One region of the Halobacillus sp. HZG1 genome, then DNA from elsewhere that is predicted to be linked to it. Evidence: riboswitches for the same ligand, from Rfam matches in the RefSeq annotation. Region 1 holds a riboswitch; the other holds the start of a gene.

What was found. Region 1 has a riboswitch for thiamine pyrophosphate ahead of thiW (energy coupling factor transporter S component ThiW). Riboswitches for the same ligand answer to the same signal wherever they lie in the genome.
Region 2: linked by a shared signal. The riboswitch ahead of thiT (energy-coupled thiamine transporter ThiT) and the one ahead of thiW (energy coupling factor transporter S component ThiW) in region 1 are both predicted to bind thiamine pyrophosphate.

The regions. Positions count from the first base shown of each region.
Region 1 covers NZ_JAYLVQ010000031.1:8,386-14,408, forward strand. The annotation lists gene VKA52_RS04225 (hypothetical protein) at 1-39, shown strand, start outside; gene VKA52_RS04230 (Fic/DOC family protein) at 32-640, shown strand; gene VKA52_RS04235 (threonine/serine dehydratase) at 960-1,925, shown strand; gene VKA52_RS04240 (PucR family transcriptional regulator) at 1,943-3,613, shown strand; gene VKA52_RS04245 (DUF3221 domain-containing protein) at 3,636-4,169, opposite strand; TPP riboswitch at 4,282-4,391, shown strand; gene thiW (energy coupling factor transporter S component ThiW) at 4,485-4,973, shown strand; TPP riboswitch at 4,979-5,084, shown strand; gene tenA (thiaminase II) at 5,127-5,813, shown strand; gene thiD (bifunctional hydroxymethylpyrimidine kinase/phosphomethylpyrimidine kinase) at 5,810-6,023, shown strand, end outside.
Region 2 covers NZ_JAYLVQ010000042.1:13,771-19,793, forward strand. The annotation lists gene VKA52_RS06205 (DUF1028 domain-containing protein) at 1-550, opposite strand, end outside; gene VKA52_RS06210 (general stress protein) at 832-1,179, shown strand; gene VKA52_RS06215 (phospholipase D family protein) at 1,228-2,676, opposite strand; gene VKA52_RS06220 (hypothetical protein) at 2,859-3,137, shown strand; gene thiT (energy-coupled thiamine transporter ThiT) at 3,181-3,747, opposite strand; TPP riboswitch at 3,836-3,935, opposite strand; gene VKA52_RS06230 (alpha/beta hydrolase) at 4,017-4,757, opposite strand; gene VKA52_RS06235 (SDR family oxidoreductase) at 4,711-5,616, opposite strand; gene yfkAB (radical SAM/CxCxxxxC motif protein YfkAB) at 5,811-6,023, shown strand, end outside.

The sequences.
Region 1 (6,023 bases):
TTCGTAACCAGGGCGTTGGAACTGGCTCGTCATGCCTAACACTAGGTATGGGAATGAAAAGTCGAAGTATTGTTATCCTGGGTCAAATGTATTAATCAACCATTTTGACATTAAGGACGAGAAACAACTGGCAGCCTTGGAGTCGATGTTTACGGCGCAAAGGCTTGCTGAGCTTCAATCAACCCCGATTACTGGGGAATTCGACTTGCGCCACTTACAGAAGATCCATGCGCGCCTATTTTCAGATCTTTATCCTTTTGCTGGAGAAATTCGAACAGAGAATATTACAAAGGACGGATTTTCTTTTGCTCAAGCCAGGTTCATACTCGATGCGGCAGAGCCTATATTTCAACAGATGATGAGAGAAGATTGGAAAAGTATGAACAGGGTTTTGATTGTAGAGAAATTGGTCTATTACATGTCAGAAATTAATGTGCTCCATCCTTTTAGAGAAGGAAACGGGAGAAGTTTACGAGAGTTTATTCGATGCGTAGCTTTGGAAGCAGGATATCGTTTGGATTGGTCCGTAGTACCACCAGAAGCCATCTTTAAAGCGAGTGTCCAATCTGTCAAAGATGTAAGCGCTCTTGCTCAGGTTATCAGTCAATCCTTAACCAACTACCAGAAACCTTCAGCCTGAAACGAGGCTGAAGGTTTTTTTATGAAGAAAAGGAGTCCACTTGAATAAAAAAAGTACAGCCGGGCTAAAAGTTGGATCTACGATTCGAATAGGAAGTGGTCTTTGAGGGATCGGGGATAGTGGCTTACCCATCTGACTTGTTTAATCTTTTATTGAGGACGCCGCGCGCCAAAGAACGGCGGCCTTTTACCAAAAGAATACGGCTTTGAACCCAACTAGTATTTTATCTCTTTAAATATAAGAGGTTGTTCCACTATAATAAAAATAACTGAAAATTCAAAACTTAGATTCATCTAAATTCTAGAAGGAGGACGTTATGATGACCAGCCTTTCCTTCAGAGAGGTATGGGAAGCGAAGAGTCGCATAGCTTCGTTTGTCCAATCCACTCCTATCCTTTATTCAGAGCCTCTTTCTGAGCGTACCGGCGCACGTGTTCACTTGAAACTTGAACATACCCATCCTACGGGGTCATTCAAGCTCAGAGGAGCAGCTAACAAAATTCTATCTCTTCCCGAGGAGGACTTAAAGAAAGGGGTAACTACCTTTTCAACTGGTAATCATGGGATCTCTGTTGCCTATATAGCAGCACAATTAGGGATTCCTTGTACAGTTTGTATTTCGAATCGTGTTCCGGAGGCTAAGGTTAATCGGTTGAAAAAGCTGCAAGCTGGGGTTGAAATCGTGGGGAAAAGTCAAGATGACGCAGAAGCAAGGTGTACGGAGTTGGAAAGAGACGAAGGGATGACCGTGATCAAGCCTTTTGACGATCGGGAAATTATCGCCGGCCAGGGCACGATTGCGCTTGAGATTATGGAACAGTGTCCGGATGTCGATGAGGTCATCATTCCCTTGTCTGGAGGAGGACTGCTGTCCGGGATTGCTTTTGTTATGAAATCTATTGAACCTTCCATACTCGTAACGGGTGTGACGATGCAGAAGGGGGCGGTCATGCAGGAAAGCCTCGCCAAGGGGAAACCTGTCATCCTCGAGGAGTCTTATACCCTGGCTGACAGCCTGCTTGGAGGAATCGGGACAGAGAATCGTTACACTTTTCCCATGACGAAAGCTTTTATGGATAAAGGAGTGCTTGTGGAAGAGGCGCATATTGAAGAAGGGCTGATCTTCACTCTCGAACACCATAAGATGGTTGTGGAAGGAGCAGCGGCCACAGGGATTGGCCACTTGCTTCATTGTAATGATCTACAAGGTAAAAATGTTGTTGTCGTCATGACAGGAAACAATATCGATCATCAAGCGGTTACAGATCTTTTGGCTAAATCGTAAGTGGGGGAGGAGTGGAGATGGGGGTTGCCGTGGAGGAAGTCTTAAAACTTTCCGTTCTCGAAAAAGCGAAAGTGCAGACAGAGATGTATCATCGCCAGGTAGACTGGATCTCCGTAATTGAAACACCTGTGGAGAACTTTGTAAGAAACAATGAATTTGTGTTAAGTACAGGGGTTGGGTGCGGAGAAGATGTGCTGGCACTAGAAGAATATGTGAGAGATGTCATCCGTTCGGAAGCATCTGTGCTGGCGTTTGCCACAGGACGGCATCTTTATAAAATCCCGGACCGGGTGTTAAAACTTGCGGAGAAACATGAGTTGATTGTAATGGAAATTCCATGGGAGGTCCGTTTCGGAGATATTTTACAGGACGTTTTACGATTGATTAATGAGGAGAGCCGCCAGGAGCAGCAAAGGACGGAAGAAATTCGCCAAGAGTTGATCAACTGTGTTCTGAACGGAAAAGGGCTGCAGGAGATCACATCCATCATCTATCAGAACACAGGTATTCCAACCGCGATCAGTGACCACAACAAACAAATCCGGGCGAATCAGTATTTTGATCGATATTTCATCGATGTCTTGAATGGACACGAACTGTCGCAGGAAGGCATCCTGGTAGAAACCGAAATGGACAGTGAGCACCCACTCCGCCATTACATTGAAACCTATGAAATCGGTGAACAGAAATGCTACCAGCTTACCATTTTATCGAACTATAAAAAACAAGGATATATTCTCTTTAAGCCGAAGGAAGAAAAGGAGTTAACCTGGGTGAACCTTCATATCCTTGAGCATGCGCTTACCGCATGTGCCTTATATTTCGTAAAAGAGAATGCCATTGAAATGACTGAAATCAGGCTTAAGGACAACTTCCTGCTGGATTTAGCTAAGCGGGAGAGGGAGATGGACAGAGCTCTTTTATCAAAAGCACAGCTGCTTGGTTATGACCTGGAGAAGCCTTATATTTGTCTCGTCGGCCACATCCGGTTCGTTCAGCCGGAGGAGGAGCGCACCTCTTTAACGATGCCTCAGGTCAAGTCGTCATCAATCAACAGTCGGAATTATTACATTCAGAAGGAAGTCACACATGCGGGTGATGCCCTGCATAGGAGGACGATGACCACTTTTGATGAAGGGGAGGTCATCGTTTATTTGGAAACAGACCGGCCGGACTACGGAGAAACCGCGAATCAGTTTCTTGACCTGATTGAGCGGAGACTTCATGAGTTGTTGAAGGGGATTACGATCAGCTGGGGGATCTCCTGCCATAAAGGGGGGTATCAGGTTTTTCATAAAAGCTATGAAGAGGCGGAAACCGCACTGAAAATCGGTCAGCAGCATGAAGAAGGGGAGCGGACGTTTTTCAGTGACACGAGAATGAACCGCCTGCTTATGGCGCTGTCCCACGAAGAAGAAATTGGAGCCATTGTGTCGGATACACTGGAGAAGCTGATTGATTATGATCAGAAGCGGCAGACAGAACTGATTCATACGTTTATGGTCTACAATAAATACAACAGCAATGTCAGCCAGACGGCCCGTGCGCTGAATTTGCACCGCCAATCTTTGCTGCACAGATTGAGAAACATTGAACATTTGACCGGGCTGTCACTTCTCAATGCTGATGACCTCTTTTTGCTAGAGCTCAGCGTAAGGTTATGGCTTTTGAAAAAAGTCGATGCATAGAGCGCTACCTCGCGGTAGCGCTCTATTTTTTATCTTTGACGGTCGTTTTCCATTCGCCCTGATTGGTCCCGCGTCGATCCAGCTCGACGGTCCACTGGTCGGATTCCTTGTCAAAAGAAAGCAGAGAAACAATCAGCACATCGGACTTTTCCGGTTCTTTTTCAGATAATGCAGTAGAAAGAGCTTCAGAAGCTTTTAAGTCTGCTCCCTCTACTTCACTCATTTCAAGCTCCTGGACTTTTTCAGCGGTGGCTTGTTCAGGGTACGATTCAGCGATATCCCCGTCTACCCAGACCTCGACCTGTTTGCCGACCCATAAACCTTTAGGAGCTCCAGACACCCACATGGCCCTTCCTTCCTCCCCTGACCCATCATCCATCGGTGTGACAACAAGGATACTGTCCTCATCCTGATCCATGACAAACCCGCTTATGTCCGGGTCGGGTACTTCTGCTTCCACTTCCTTCTGGTCTACTTCCTCCGTTTCTGACAGCCCACATCCACTAAGGCATAAAGAGAAAACCATGAACATACCAAGCATCCATCTCATTTTCATCATTCACACACTCCTTATCTACTTAATGATGACGTTTGAACGGGAGCAAAAGTTTCACATGACAGAAACATCCAATTTTGTTATGATGAAAATCACCAAGCGAATAAGTTTATGAAACTACTAGGGGAGCCTGAATAGGCTGAGAGGAAAGCGAGCGAGCTTTCTGACTCTTACAAACCTGATCTGGTTAATACCAGCGGAGGGAAGTAGTCTGACGATACGTGTATCGGCTTACTGCATACCAGGCCAGGTCCTCTAAGGATCTGGCTTTTTTATTTGCCTCCATTCTACTCCCGTTCAGAAAGGTGGTGAAATATGAAAAACACAAAGTTACTCACAACGATGGCTGTGCTTGTGGCAATCGGGACGCTCGGGGCGCAATTCCTTTGGTTCCCTGCCGGTATTGCAAAAGCTTATCCTGTCCAGCATGCGGTTAATGTGATTGCGGCGGTGGTGCTTGGCCCCGTGCCGGCGGTCATGATTGCTTTTGTTATCGGGCTTTTACGTTTCTTATTAGGGCTCGGCACCTTTCTTGCTTTCCCAGGTGGGATGTTTGGTGCATTATTGGCAGGGCTTTTTTATCGGATGTTTGAAAGAAAAAGTTCTGCGGTGATTGGTGAAGTGCTCGGCACTGGAGTCATCGGAGCTTTGGCATCTGTCCCGATCGCACACGTCTTAATGGGAAGTTCAGCTGGTGTTTTTGCGTTTGTTCCTTCTTTTGTCGTAAGTAGTCTCTCGGGGGCTTTCATTGCTGCCTTCATTTTATCACGAGTGAAAGTTGAAAACATGATCTTACAACCATAATACACGGAAACTGCTAGGGGCGCGAGTATTCGCTGAGATAAGGAAACATTCCTTGGTCCCTCAATACCTGATCCGGGTCATGCCGGCGGAGGGAAGTAGTAAGAATCCCCTTCTGTCCTCTAGTAGCTTCCAAGAATAATAGGAGGCTCTATCATGTCTTTTTCCAAACAATTAAGAAATGAAAATCAGGATATTTATCAAGAAATCTTCACTCATCCCTTTGTCCAGGGGATCGGGAAAGGAGAGGTCCCGAAAGAAGCGTTGATTCATTATATCAAGGCTGATTATGAATATCTGAATGCTTTTATGCATGTGTATGGAATCGCTATTTCCAAGTCCCCTCGTAGAGAAGACATTCAACTGTTTAATAAGCAAATCGATTTTGTGTTGAACAGCGAGATCCATCCTCATAACAATTTTTGTGAACAGATTGGCGTTTCCTATGAAGAGCTTCAAGGGTATCCGCTGCCGCCGACTGCTGATCACTATATAAAGCATATGCTATTTCATGCCCATAATGGGGGGATCGGTGAAATATTAGCGGCCTTGCTTCCATGCCCGTGGACCTATTATGAAATCGGGGTCGAGCTTAAGAACCACTACCAGCCAGGGGTTGACCATCCTTTTCTCCCTTGGATCGATTTTTATGCCGATGCAGAGGTGAACAGTCTGACGGCGGTGTTATGTGAGCGGCTTGATCAGTATGCTGTACAAGCGTCTGAACCAGAAAAACAGCGGATGAGAGAAGCTTTTCGTAAAAGTTGTCAGCTGGAATATGCTTTTTGGGATATGGCTTACACACAAGAACAATGGCCTTGTGAAAAGGAGGTTGTGAGATGAGACAAGTATCATGTGCGCTGACAATTGCAGGGACTGATCCGAGTGGTGGCGCGGGTATACAGGCAGACTTGAAGACGTTCCAGGAATTGAAGAGTTACGGGATGAGTGTTGTAACTTCAGTCGTTTCCCAAAACACGACAGGTGTGAAGGATGTACATCACCTCCCGGAAAATTTCATTAAGAGTCAGCTGGAAGCTATTTCTGTGGATA
Region 2 (6,023 bases), on a different contig from region 1:
TGAGTTCTCCATAACCTGCTTTATCTTTGACGACGAGGATAGCTGCCGATTGCTTGCCACGGCTGTCTCCCCCCGCAAGCTGAGCGGCTTTGATCGCAATCATCAAACGATCGGCAAGAGACCCTTCCGCCTGTTCAAAAGCTTCCCCCATATCTGTCACCGTTTCTTCATTTACAAGGATGTTCCCTTGAGCGGCGTAGTGTCTGCCAACTTTACCACCCGCCCACTCGTAGCACTCTTTTCCTGTAAATGTAGCCCCGTTTCCTTTCGCATCCACGATTCCGACTTGGCGGTCTTCCTTTTGAGGATCGTCGGAAATAAGGCGCTCGATCACTTCTTCAGCTGAGAGCCCTTGTTCAAGCAGCTCCAGCCCGTCCGGTCCATACTGCGGGTTGCCGAAGGCCTGGGTTGCAATCGCCCCTACACCGGCTTTCGCCCAGGGGACAATCGACCCGACGCCTAAAAATTTAGACTGTACAGCCACGCCCCACTCACCTGTTTCAGGGTCGTGCGCACAAATAGAAAACGTAGCAATAATTTTTGATTTCATTTTTTCCCCTCCACTCTTTTATGTAATTCGAGATGGTTGGACAAAATCCTGCAATATTTCGGTCTGCGGTTGAGTGCTGAGAAGATTAATTGATATCTCTTGATTTTAATTGATATATTAAAAATTTAATTGATATATCCATTTATTCGTTGATATTTTTACGTCTTGATTGATATCCTTCTCCGTTCGGCTAAACAACCATAACCCATTCAGAAGTTTATCCCACTCCCATGCGGGTACATTCCATACCGTAGCAGCTATAAAAAAAGGAGCGATCCAATATGAAACCAACGGTAAGAGAATACACAAATGACGAAAGACTGATGGAAGATGTGAAGCGTTTAAAAGATGAAGGCATCGACAACAAAGATATTTACATCCTGTCGCACGATGACGACCGCACAGATCGTATCGCCAAGAACGTCAATGCCAATACCATCGGCCTTTCCGAGCAGGACATCAAAAACGTGATTAGCAATCTCTTCAGTAAACAGGGCGATGAACTACGGACAAAACTGCAGGAGATCGGATTTTCTGAACAGGAAGCAGAAGAATACGAAGAAGATTTGGATGAAGGGAAAGTTCTCCTGATTGTTACGAACCCTTCAAAAGCAGAAACCTTATTATAATAAGAAGAATACAAAAGGAGCGCACATTCCGTGCGCTCCTTTCTTATATCAATAGGTTGTGAACCAGGTCCATTTTTGCAGATAATAGGTGGCATAGCGAATGAAAGTCAAGTTATCCTGATACTCTTTGTAGTCCGCCGTGTAGTGTCCCTCTTCATTGTTCCAAATCCGAGTGAAGTAGTCATTCACTTCCGTAAACACCTGTTCTTCCCCATTTCCTTTGATGACAACATCGGCTTCCAAGTTTAAGTTTGAGAGGTTACGGCGTGTGTAGTTCGCCGATCCAGCGATGATGACATCTTCTTCAGGATGGTCAATATACAGCATCTTCGTATGATATTGCTCGATATTGACATCATACCATCGCAGATGGATGTTTTCGTTCCCCAGGCGTTTTAATTCAGCAGCAACCGGTAAATTAGGAATGCCCGTCTTCTCGTGACCAAATGCTTTTTTGTTAGGGTCCATCACAATGTTTACCGTAGCCCCACGGTTGGCTGCATCATCAAGCGAGCTCGTAATTTTTTTATCAGCCAAATAGTACATTCCGAGCCATACGGTGTCCCCTTCACCAGCAGCCGACAATTCATCAAGAATGGATCTGTAAATTTTCCCTTCCGTCACAAATTGGGTCGTCAGAGGACCTTCCTGCTCTTCCCAAGTGCGATCTTCATAGTCAGGAAAATCAGCTTCTCCTGAATAGTTGACGACCGCTTCTTCCGCTTCTAATATATCTTTGATGATCGGCCCCGTCATCTTGAACGCCACGTTTTCATGATATCCACTCGCATCATGAGGATTGGCAGTCGAGACAATCGCAGATTTCTCCGTGACCAGGACTTTCCTGTGATTCGCCTTGATGTTCAGCAGTTTCATGTAGGACCTCAAGGTCACATCCGGAGCTTCTTTGGCCATCGGATTACTGATCCAGCCGTTTTCTCCGGTGCCCATCCAGGAAAACAACAGCCGCCAGACGCTGGAGTATAAAGGATTCGAGTCTCTCAATTTATTCAAGTTGGTCAAAACAACATCCACACCGCCATCTTCCAGGCGCTTGATCGTCTCAGACTCATACGATCCATACACGGTGTTGATCTGATCGGTTATGAAAACCACCTTCAAATCAGGGACTTCCTCTTTTCGTTTTAATATGGCGTCAACCAGGTTGCTGGAGATGTCAGGAAACTCGTTTTTTCCATTTGTGTAGCCATTGAATAGAAACATATCGGCCACAATAAAGTCTTCCGCCTCCCCTATCGTCCGGTTGATCTCTTCAAAAACCTGAAGATCATGCACCGTCTTCCCTGCTTCGTCTTCATATGTTAAATCACGGAAAAACTCGATATTTTCCATCTGATGCTTCTCTCCTTCATAAGAGATCCCCTCAGGAAGAGCTTTCCATGAAGTATGATAAGCAATGGTAACACTTAAAACAGCGATAATAGCGACAATGATCCAAAACCATTTACTTTTTCCAATCCGCTTCAAACGGTCCATTATGTAGCCTCCTCAACTAGAGTGCTTATTCTATTTTCACTATAATGCCCTGTCTCAAACCTTAATAGAAGAAAAAAAATAAAAACATAATATATTGAACGATATGGCAGGGTCGTGGAAGAGTATAATATTAATTCTGCCCACTGGGCATTCAGAAAGTGAAAGCTTGATACCCACTCTAGATGGAAGAGTGGTGGACACTCCATCTCGGTATAGGGGTTCGTTTCTCCCCTTATATGAAATGCGGTGGTTGGGAAGCTGCGAGACTCCCGTGGGAGAAGGAGATAGACGAGATTCCGCAGGACGTAGTGAGAGGAAGCTCGGCGCTCCCCACAGGAAAGCGATTTGCTTTCATGCCACCCCTAGCGCTTAACCAGGCAACGAACCCTGGAGACATCTCGAAACTGAGTCATCAAGAAAAGGCGGCGTTTGTGGACATTCATAGAAGGAAGAGCTATTAAAAATCCCCCGTCCGATGTCAGAACATCGGACGGGGGATTTAATTTAATGGCTTAATAGTTTTGGCCGTTTTACAAATAGGAGACTGACGACGATACTGCTTAAGATAAACGCCGGGAGCATGTACCCACCATTATAGATGAGGGAATACAACCAGACAGGCTGTCCCTCAGGGGCGAATTCGCCGTAAAAGACGATTCCTGCAAAAAAGTGTCCGAAAAAGCGGAGCACGCTTCCAATCAGGCAGCCGACAACAATCCATCCGATCAATCGACGGGACTCTTTCGATTGGATCGCCTTCCAGAGCGGTTTCGCTACCAACCCGGCCGCTCCGATTACTGCAAAGGCGACGATATAGTCGAGGAACGCCTGAAGTAGTGTCATAATATAGGCGCCGGTCATAATTTGATAGATTCCTAACAGAAGACCGGTGGTGACGCCCCCTTTCAAGCCCCAGCGGAAAGCCATAATGAATACAGGGACCATGGCAAAGGAAACCGAACCTCCCTGCGCCCACAGTTTAAATGATAAAAACGGGATGATATCCAACAATAATGCGAGTGCTGAAAAAATCGCAACTTCTACGAGAAATAAAACGCGACGATTTCTCATTTCAACATTCCTCCTAAAAAAAGACACAAAAAAAGCAACGCCAAATAGGGAAGCTTCCTGATGGAGGAGTCCCAATTCTGCATTGCACCATCAAAAAAGCCGCCATCCCTACGCCAGTGCTAACTGACAGGTTCGAAGGGTCAGAACGAAATGTTCACTCTCAGCCGGAGGCTCCCCTTGAAGGCTTTATACCGTTTACTTTTCTTGTTTTGTCTCTATTATAATAAACTTTTTACTAGATTACAAAACCTTTTGTATTTCCCGGGCAATCACTTCGTATTCGTGTACATTTGGAAAAATTCCAAGGTACGCTCAATGATCATATCCTTGTCATGATCAAGGGTCGCTACATGATAACTATTCTCCAGATGGATAATCTCCTTGTGTTCAGAAAACACCGATTCGAAAATGACTTCCGAGTTATGCGGAGGTACAACGTGATCCTCATCCGATACGAAAATCATGATCGGGCAGTGGATTTCATCCAGTCTATCCTTGACCATGCCCATCAATTCAACCAGCTCTCCGATCGATTTCACTGGCGTGCGGTCATACGCAAGTTCGACCGTCTCTGGATCTTTGATATCGGAACCGATCGCATCTAAAAAGCGTTCATCCGAACCCTGGCTGCTTTCCAGTGCCGGGATATCGATGGCCGCATTGATTGGAATGACTCCCTCAATGTCCCGATACTGACTCGCCATATACAACGCAAGCGTCCCACCCATCGATAAACCGACGACAAATATTTTGGAACACCTGTCTTTTAACCAGGAATAAGCTTCTTCCACTGATTGCACCCAGTCCATATGTGAGGTGGATTCCATATCCTCAGGACTTGTTCCATGACCCTTTAATCTCGGACAATAAACGGTGTAACCAGCTCTGGCATAGGCTTCAGCTAAAGGCTGCATACTTTGTGTCGTTCCTGTAAACCCATGAGAGATGAGGATACCGACTTCATTACCCTCGAAGCGCATCTCCTCTGCTCCATGCATCACGTTTTCCATTCAATCCCACTCCTTTGGCTTTCTCTTTTCCAAGTATTTTTTGTAACACGGTATTCTCCAACCACTTCCAAGGAAGCAAGCGCTTGAACCACACATTCGCTCTCACACCGGCACCGATGGGATAGCGGAGTTTCACCAGGGTTTCTTTTTCCATCAATCCCGTCATCAAATCTGATACATCCTGAGGATTGCCATGGGATTCACTGTTCAACGCATTCCACAACCCTTTTATGTATTCGGCATAAGGAGACTCAGGGTCCTGGGCGGCTTCCGGCATAACAAGACCGGACGACCAAATATTGGTCTGATAAGAGCCAGGCTCAATCAGAGCGACATCAATTCCGAATGGTTTCACTTCGAAACGGAGACTTTCAGATAAGCCTTCCAAGGCGTGTTTGGATGAGACATAAGCGGATAAGCCTGGAAAGCCGATCAACCCGCTCACACTGCTGACATTCAAAATCTTCCCACTACCCTGGGCACGCATCAGGGGAAGAACTGCTTTCGTAACGGCAATCACACCAAAAACATTGGTATCAAATTGTTTCCGGTACGTTTCAAGCGGCACCTGTTCAAGAAATCCACCTACCGCATAACCGGCGTTATTCACAAGCACGTCCAAGCGATCCAGCGTATTCACTTTTTCTGAAAATCGCGCGATCGATTGTTCATCCGTCACATCCAATGACCACACTTCAATGCGGTCACGGACCTCCTCGTCCAATGTTTCGTACGCTACGGCTTTTTCTATATTTCTCATCGTGGCAATGACACGAAAACCTTTTTCTGCACATTTCACAGCTGTATGGAAACCGAATCCACTGGATGCTCCTGTAATGAGTACGGTTTGTTTCATGATCTGACTCCCCCTTGTGCTAGTCGTTACCCCATATCATTCGATGTCACACCCTTATTCTCCTCTTTCCATAAAACATGCACAGGTGATCCCGTAACAATTCCGATACATATTGTATGGTTTTAGGCATATTAATGATAGAATGGTAAAGGTTATCGACCGAAATAAATTTAAATAGAAAGGAAGTTTCATAATTTATGAGTACGAACATGAAGCTTCAGGCGCTTACCCCTTCTTACGATCCATGGGAAGCGTATATGGACGTGGAAGAACACGGAAAAATGACCTTATCGAACATTGAATTTACGACCACAACTCTTTGCAACATGCGTTGTGAGCACTGCGCGGTCGGATATACGTTAGGTGCGAAGGATCCGGAAGCTTTGCCGATGGACTTGCTCCGGAAACGG